Regions from separate parts of the Arthrobacter sp. RAF14 genome, predicted to be linked through region 1. Evidence: predicted binding sites of a transcription regulator. Region 1 holds the regulator's gene; the other holds the start of a gene.
The links. The regulator Rex, encoded in region 1, represses fermentation and respiration genes when NADH is low (regulators of the CRP and FNR family bind a similar motif). The targets are predictions, from matches to a motif close to CTTGTGAANNNNTTCACAAG.

Region 1 (3,397 bases):
ACCGGGACTTCCAGAAGTTCGCCCGCTTCCGCGCACCGAACTGAGCCCCGGAAGCCACTTCGGCTCTCCCGGAACGACGACGGCGCACCCACCGCGGGCGCGAACGGCACCGGCGCTTCGTCCCCGGCGGTGTTCGCGGCCGGGGACGTCGGCCCGCCGGGGTGTATGGCTGCCGGGTGCGCGGTACGGCCGGGCGATAGGCTGAGCCCGTGACCGGCAGCTCCCCTTCGCAGCGCATTGAAAGCGCCCTCCGGGACTCCATCGCGTCCGGGCGGTACGCGCCCGGAATGAAGCTGCCCGCCGAACGCGAACTCGCCGCCGAGCTGGGCGTGAGCCGGATGACCCTGCGGCAGGCTCTCGAGACGCTCCAGTTCCAGGGGGTCCTCCGCCGCCGCCCCGGCCGAGCCGGCGGCACTTTCGTGGCCGGAGAGGCCCCGGTCCTGGAACTCGGCTCTCCCCAGGGGCTTTTCCAGCAGCTCACCCGGACGGGCGCCGTGGTGGAATCCCGGATCCTGCTCGCGGCCACCTCCACGGCGCCCACCGAGGTCGCCGACGCCCTCCGGATCGGTCCGGAGGATCCCGCCCACCGGCTCCGCAGACTCCGGTTCCTCGACGGTGAGCCGCTCGTGATCGAGGACTCCTGGTTCCCCGCGGAGAGGCTCCCGGGTTTCGCCGTCGAGTCGCTGACCGGCTCCGTGTACGCGCGCCTTGAGACCTTGGGCTGGCAACCGGTCCGGAAGGTCGAGGACCTCATCCCGTCGGTGGCCGCCCCGGAGGAACGGGAGCTGCTGGGCGTCGGGCCGCGGCACCCGGTGCTCCGCATCGAGCGGACCGCCTACCGTTCGGACGGTCTGCCCGTCGAGTACGCGCGGGACACTCACCGGTCGGACGCCCTGCGCCTGCGGGTCACCACCGGCGAGTCCTGAGCCGTTCAGACGGCCAGCGCCGCCAGCTCCCCGAGTGGATGCACGCCCACCGGGGCGGCCGAGGCCAACGGGCCGACCAGAACGCAACTCATGCCCGCGGCCCGGGCGGCGGACACCCCGGCGAGGGAGTCCTCGAACACCACGGTGTCCCCGGCGGCGGCGCCCAGCAGCTCGGCGCCCCGGACGAAACCTTCGGGATCGGGCTTGCCGCGTTCGACGTCGTCGCAGCAGACCGTGGCCGAGATCAGCGGAGCGAGTCCACTGTCCTCCAGCGCGGGTTCCAGGAGCCGCCGCAGCGTTCCGGTCACCACGGCCACTTTGGTTCCCGACGCCACCAGTTCACGGACCAGGGCCACGTGCGCGGCGGGAATCCGTGGTTCGCGGCGGACCTCCCGGAGATAGCCCGCGCAGAGGTGGTCCAGCACGCGGTCGGCACTCTCCTCACTGTCCGCCAGGGCCGCGCAGATGTCGGGGTCGCTGAGACCCACGAACCGCTCGCGGTATTCTTCGAGGCTCAGCTCCACGTCGCACACCTCCCGGGCGGCCTCCGCATAGAGCCGCGCCATGAGGTCCTCGTCGAGTGACAGCGTGCCGTTGAAGTCGAACAGCACGGCCGAGGCCGAGTCCAGGAGCGCGCGGACGGTGTGATGAGCGGAGGAGGTCAGGGGCACGGGATGTTCCTTCGTCGCAGGAGAGCTTCTGAGGGGAACAGTAGAGGCCCGGAACCCTGGAATTTTTGGTCTAGACCAAAGTTTACCGAGTGTTCTCGCGCCCGGCGGACACTCTTCACCGGAACGGCCGTCCCCGCCGGGGCAGAGCAGACAAGCGGGCCGGTCAGGCGGATCGGTCAGGACCGCGCGGCCGGTCAGGGACGCGAAGCGTCAGTCGACCAGCCGCTGGGCGTGATAGGCGAGGATCTGCAATTCGGTGGCCATGTCCACCTTGCGCAGGTTCACACCGTCCGGGACCTGGAGGGTGATGGGCGCGAAACTCAGAATGCTCTTCACCCCGGCCGAGACCACACGGTCGCACATCTCCTGGGCCACATGCGCCGGCAGGGCCAGGACCACCATGTTGGCGCGGGTCTGCGCCAGACCCGTCTCAAGGCCGAGGACGTCGCTGACCCGCAGGAAACCGATCTCCTGGCCCACGATCAGCGGATCGGCGTCGAAGATCGCCACGATCTCGAAGCCGCGCGACTGGAAGCCGCCATACCGGGCCAGGGCTCGGCCCAGGTTGCCGGCGCCCACGATCGCCACTTTCCAGTCCAGCGTGAGTCCCAGCGCCGCGGCGATCTGGCGGTTGAGGTAGTCCACCTCGTAGCCCACGCCGCGGGTGCCGTGCGAACCGATGTAGCTCAGGTCCTTGCGGAGCGTCGCCGAGCTCACGCCGGACGCCTCCGCCAGCGCCTCGGAGGACACCCGTTCCACGCCGTCACCCGTGAGCGAATTGAGGGCACGGAGATACAGCGTCAGACGCGCGACGGCGGCCGGCGGGATCTGCTTCACCCCCGGTTCGGCGGACGGGTAGGCTCCCACCGCGTCCCGCGCGCTCCTCGGCACCACCACGGGAGGCTTCCCCCCGGTCGGCAACGGGCTCAGTTCTTTCTTCTTCATCACTTCGTCATCAACGGCCTCGGTCAGCCCTGCTGCGCATCGCGCAGTTTCCGTTCCAGGCGGGCGGGGTCGATCGTCCAGAAGTCGCGCTGCACGCCGTCGATCATCACCACAGGCACCTCATCGGCGAACCGCTCACGCAGCCCGGCGTCGTCGTCGATCAGCGATTCCTGCCAGGGAACACCCAGCCGGGCGGCCACCTCGGACACGGTCTCACGGGCCGCGGCGCACAGATGACAGTCCTTCTTGGTGATGAGGAGAAGTTCAGGGACCCGCATCCTTCCACCGTAGCGGCATCGGGCCGCCCACGGCACATCAGCGCTGTTGGATAGACTCCTGTTCATGGCCTCCACGCGAACCGAATCCTCCCCCAGCGTTCCCGTGGCCGACCTGCACCGCCATGAAGCCGCCTTCTTCGACGTGGACAACACCCTGATCCGTGGCGCCAGCATCTTCCATGCCGCACGCAAGATGTACGAACGGAAGGTGTTCACACTCCGCGACGCCGCATCCTTCGGATGGCAGCAGCTCAAGTTCGTGGTTCGGGGCGAGAAGCTCTCGGACGTCCACGAGATCCGGGACCGGGGCATGCGGATCGCCGCCGGCATCCGCGCCGAGGACGTCGCCACCCTGGGTGACGAGGTGTTCGAGGAGAGCATCTCCAGCCGGATCTGGCCCGGCACCCGGGCCCTCGCCGAGCAGCACCTGCGCGTGGGCCGGCGGGTCTGGCTCATCACGGCCACCCCGATCGAACTGGCCGAACCCATCGCCTCCCGTCTCGGCCTCACCGGTGCACTGGGCACCCGGGTCGAAGTGGTCGACGGCGTGTACACCGGGCGACTGGTGGGCGACATC
Region 2 (3,397 bases), 920 kb from region 1:
GCACCGGTCCAGCCTATGAGGGGTCACTGACAGGATTCGCGACCTGAGGCGAGGATGTGGAAAACCTCACACACAGGCCGGCGGTCTACTGGTCTTTCCGGACCCTGACCAGGTCTGCGTCCGCCGCGTCGGCGAGTTCCTGGAGCTGGTTCACCCGTTCCTGGGTGACGTCGCCGTTCGCGAGCATGGCCTTCGCCTGATCGAGCAGGCGATGCGCCTCCTTGCTGTTGGCGGTGGCGATATCGAGTGCGTGTTCCAAGGTGGTGTCGTGTTCCATGCAGCCATCTTGATCCCGCGGCGCCTTAAAAGCGAGAGGCCACGCCAGGGTGGCGTGACCTCTCAGCTTGAAGCGGAAATGCTCAGGCGGCGGGGAAGGCCGGCGGGTTCACTCCGGCCATCTCCTCCATGACGCGGACCACCTGGCAGCTGTAGCCGAACTCGTTGTCGTACCAGACGTAGAGGACCAGGTTCTTGTCGTTGGCGATCGTGGCGAGGCCGTCCACGATGCCCGTGCGGCGCGAGCCGACGAAGTCCGTGGAGACCACCTCGGGCGAGTCGATGAAGTCAATCTGCTTGCGCAGGCCCGAATGCAGGGACAGCTCGCGGAGGTACTCGTTGACCTCGTCCTTGGTGGTGCCCTTCTCCAGGTTGAGGTTCAGGATCGCCATGGACACATCCGGTGTGGGGACGCGGATGGCGTTGCCCGTCAGCTTGCCCGCCAGCTCCGGCAGGGCCTTGGCGACGGCCTTGGCCGCACCGGTCTCGGTGATGACCATGTTCAGCGCGGCGGACCGGCCGCGGCGATCACCCTTGTGGAAGTTGTCGATCAGGTTCTGGTCATTGGTGAAGGAATGCACCGTCTCGACGTGGCCATGCAGCACGCCGAACTTGTCATTGATGGCCTTCAGGACCGGGGTGATCGCGTTGGTGGTGCAGCTCGCGGCGGAGACGATCGTGTCCTCGTCCGAGATCACGCCGTGGTTGATGCCGTGCACGATGTTCTTCAGATCGCCCTTGCCCGGAGCCGTGAGCAGCACGCGGGCCGCGCCCTTGCTCTGCAGGTGCTGGCTGAGGCCCTCCGCGTCACGCCAGCGGCCGGTGTTGTCCACCACGAGGGCGTCCTCGATGCCGTAGGCCGTGTAGTCCACGGTGGACGGGCTGTCCGAGTAGATGACCTGGATGCGGATGCCGTTGACCGTGATGGTCTGGGATTCCTCGTCCACCTGGATGGTGCCCTCGAACGGGCCGTGGACGGAGTCGCGGCGGAGCAGGCTCGCGCGCTTCGCGAGGTCGTTGTCGCTGCCCTTGCGGACCACGATGGCGCGCAGGCGCAGGCCCTGGCCGCCGCCGTGCTTCTCCACGAGGATCCGGGCCAGCAGGCGGCCGATGCGGCCGAAACCGTAGAGGACCACGTCCTGGCTGGTGCGGTCGTCGGCGCCCTGACGGCCGACGACGGCGGCGAGCTCCTCGCGGAGGAACTCCTCCAGCGGACGCCCTGCGGCGGTGTCGTGGTACTTCTCGTTCAGGAGGGCGAGGTCAACGGCCGCCGCGCCAAGCTCGAGGCGGTCGATGGCCTCGACCAGGGGCAGGGTGTCCTCCAGGGTCAGCTCGCGCTGGCTGATCCGGCGGGCGAAGCGGTGCGCCTTGAGGATCTGCATGGTGGACTTGTTGATCAGGCTGCGCCCGTGGATGCTCGTCACCACATTGTTGTCGCGGTACAGGCGGCCGACGATCGGGATCATCGCCTCGGCCTTGGCCTCACGGCTCATCCACTGCTCGAAGGACTCGGAGTTCTGACTCACTCAAGGAACCTTTCTTTTCTGCGCTCTACTACTGCGCGCGTCATCGGGCGCAGTTCGCCACCGGGAGTTCAGGGCATGAAAAAACCGCCTAGGCGAACGCAGGCCCGGCGGGGTGAACAACAGCGTTCGGTATCCAGTTTATCGTCCCGGAGGCGGCCTCCGGGACGGGACTCCGGTGACATCAGTCACAAACGGAGATGAGTGGACGGGTTGGCCTGTGAGCCGGGTTCTGTCAGCCGCACCCGTTGCCAGGTGCGGCGTAGCGATCATCCATCTAGGACCACTGTTGCCAGTGGCCTCAAGCGGCCTACCCGGATGCTCGGGCGAGCAGCCCTCAAGCACATCCTGTCTGGCCTTGCTCCAGGTGGGGTTTACCTAGCCTCCCCGGTCACCCGGGGAGCTGGTGGTCTCTTACACCGCCGTTTCACCCTTACCCCGCGCCGAGGCGCGTGGCGGTCTGTTTTCTGTGGCACTGGCCTGCGGGTCACCCCGAGTGGGCGTTACCCACCACCCTGCTCTGCGGAGCCCGGACTTTCCTCGGTGACGCCGAAGCGTCAACGCGATCGCCCAGCCAACCCGTCCAGCGTTCATTGTATCCGGCGACAGCACGGCCGCCCGCCACACGGCGCGGGGAAGGACGGAGAGGCACCCGGCGATTCGCTACCATCGAACGGTGCTGATCCTCCTCCCTCCTTCCGAAGGAAAGACCGCGGCCGCCCAGGGGCCCGGTGTCGATTTCCCCGCCCTGAGCTTCCCGGAGCTGAACACCGCCCGGGCCGAGGTGCTGGAGGCCCTGGGCACGGTCAGCGCCCATGAGGACGCACTGGAGCTTCTCGGGGTGGGGGCCTCACTGCACGCCGAGGTGGCCCGCAACACCCGGCTCCGGCACGAGTCCGCCGCCCCGGCGCACAGCGTCTACTCCGGCGTCCTCTACGACGCCCTCGGCTACGCCTCGCTGACAGCGGCGCAGAAGCGCAAGGCGGACGACGCCGTCGTGATCATCTCGGCGCTCTGGGGCGCCCTCAAGTTCGACGACGCCGTGCCCGCCTACCGCCTGTCCATGGGCACCGCGCTGGCCGGGCTGGGCCGCCTCGCCTCCTACTGGAAGCCTCGCCTGTCCGAAGCGCTGGCTCCCCGGATCACCGGCGAACTCCTGGTCGACTGCCGGTCCAGCACCTACGCGACCGCCTGGGTCCCGCCTGCGGAGCAGACCGTGGCCGTGAACGTGTTCCGCGAGCGCGACGGGAAACGCAGCGTCGTCAGCCACTTCGCCAAGCACACCCGTGGCGAGCTGGCCCGGCACCTGCTGACCCGCCGCGGCAAGGCGCCTCAGACTCCCGAGCAGCTGCTCAAGGCCGCATCGGAGCTCTACCGGGCGGAACTCGTGCCCGGCACGGCGGGCAAGGCGCACGCCCTGAACATCATCCTCACGGACTGAAACCTCGGACTGAGCCCTCGGCCCGCGCCCTCACGGAGCGGGGGCCGGGCTTTCACGGAGCGGGGGCCGGGCCCTCACGGAGCGGGGGCCGGGCACCGGGCCGGCAGGGCACCGGCCGTTCTCAGTTCCATTCGGGGCTGCGCACCAGGATGACACC

Region 2: a site for Rex is predicted at 1,975-1,994, ahead of AB4Y75_RS05150 (glyceraldehyde-3-phosphate dehydrogenase). Genes of this name have one in related genera too.

Annotation. Positions count from the first base shown of each region.
Region 1 covers NZ_JBFREG010000001.1:173,611-177,007, reverse strand. Annotated here, with positions in the region: gene AB4Y75_RS00880 (hypothetical protein) at 1-44, shown strand, start outside; gene AB4Y75_RS00875 (GntR family transcriptional regulator) at 210-926, shown strand; gene AB4Y75_RS00870 (HAD family hydrolase) at 932-1,597, opposite strand; gene AB4Y75_RS00865 (redox-sensing transcriptional repressor Rex) at 1,808-2,542, opposite strand; gene AB4Y75_RS00860 (glutaredoxin family protein) at 2,566-2,820, opposite strand; gene AB4Y75_RS00855 (HAD family hydrolase) at 2,885-3,397, shown strand, end outside.
Region 2 covers NZ_JBFREG010000001.1:1,090,810-1,094,206, reverse strand. Annotated here, with positions in the region: gene AB4Y75_RS05155 (hypothetical protein) at 86-277, opposite strand; gene AB4Y75_RS05150 (glyceraldehyde-3-phosphate dehydrogenase) at 360-1,802, opposite strand; RNA gene rnpB (RNase P RNA component class A) at 2,005-2,381, opposite strand; gene AB4Y75_RS05140 (YaaA family protein) at 2,476-3,240, shown strand; gene AB4Y75_RS05135 (zinc ribbon domain-containing protein) at 3,362-3,397, opposite strand, start outside.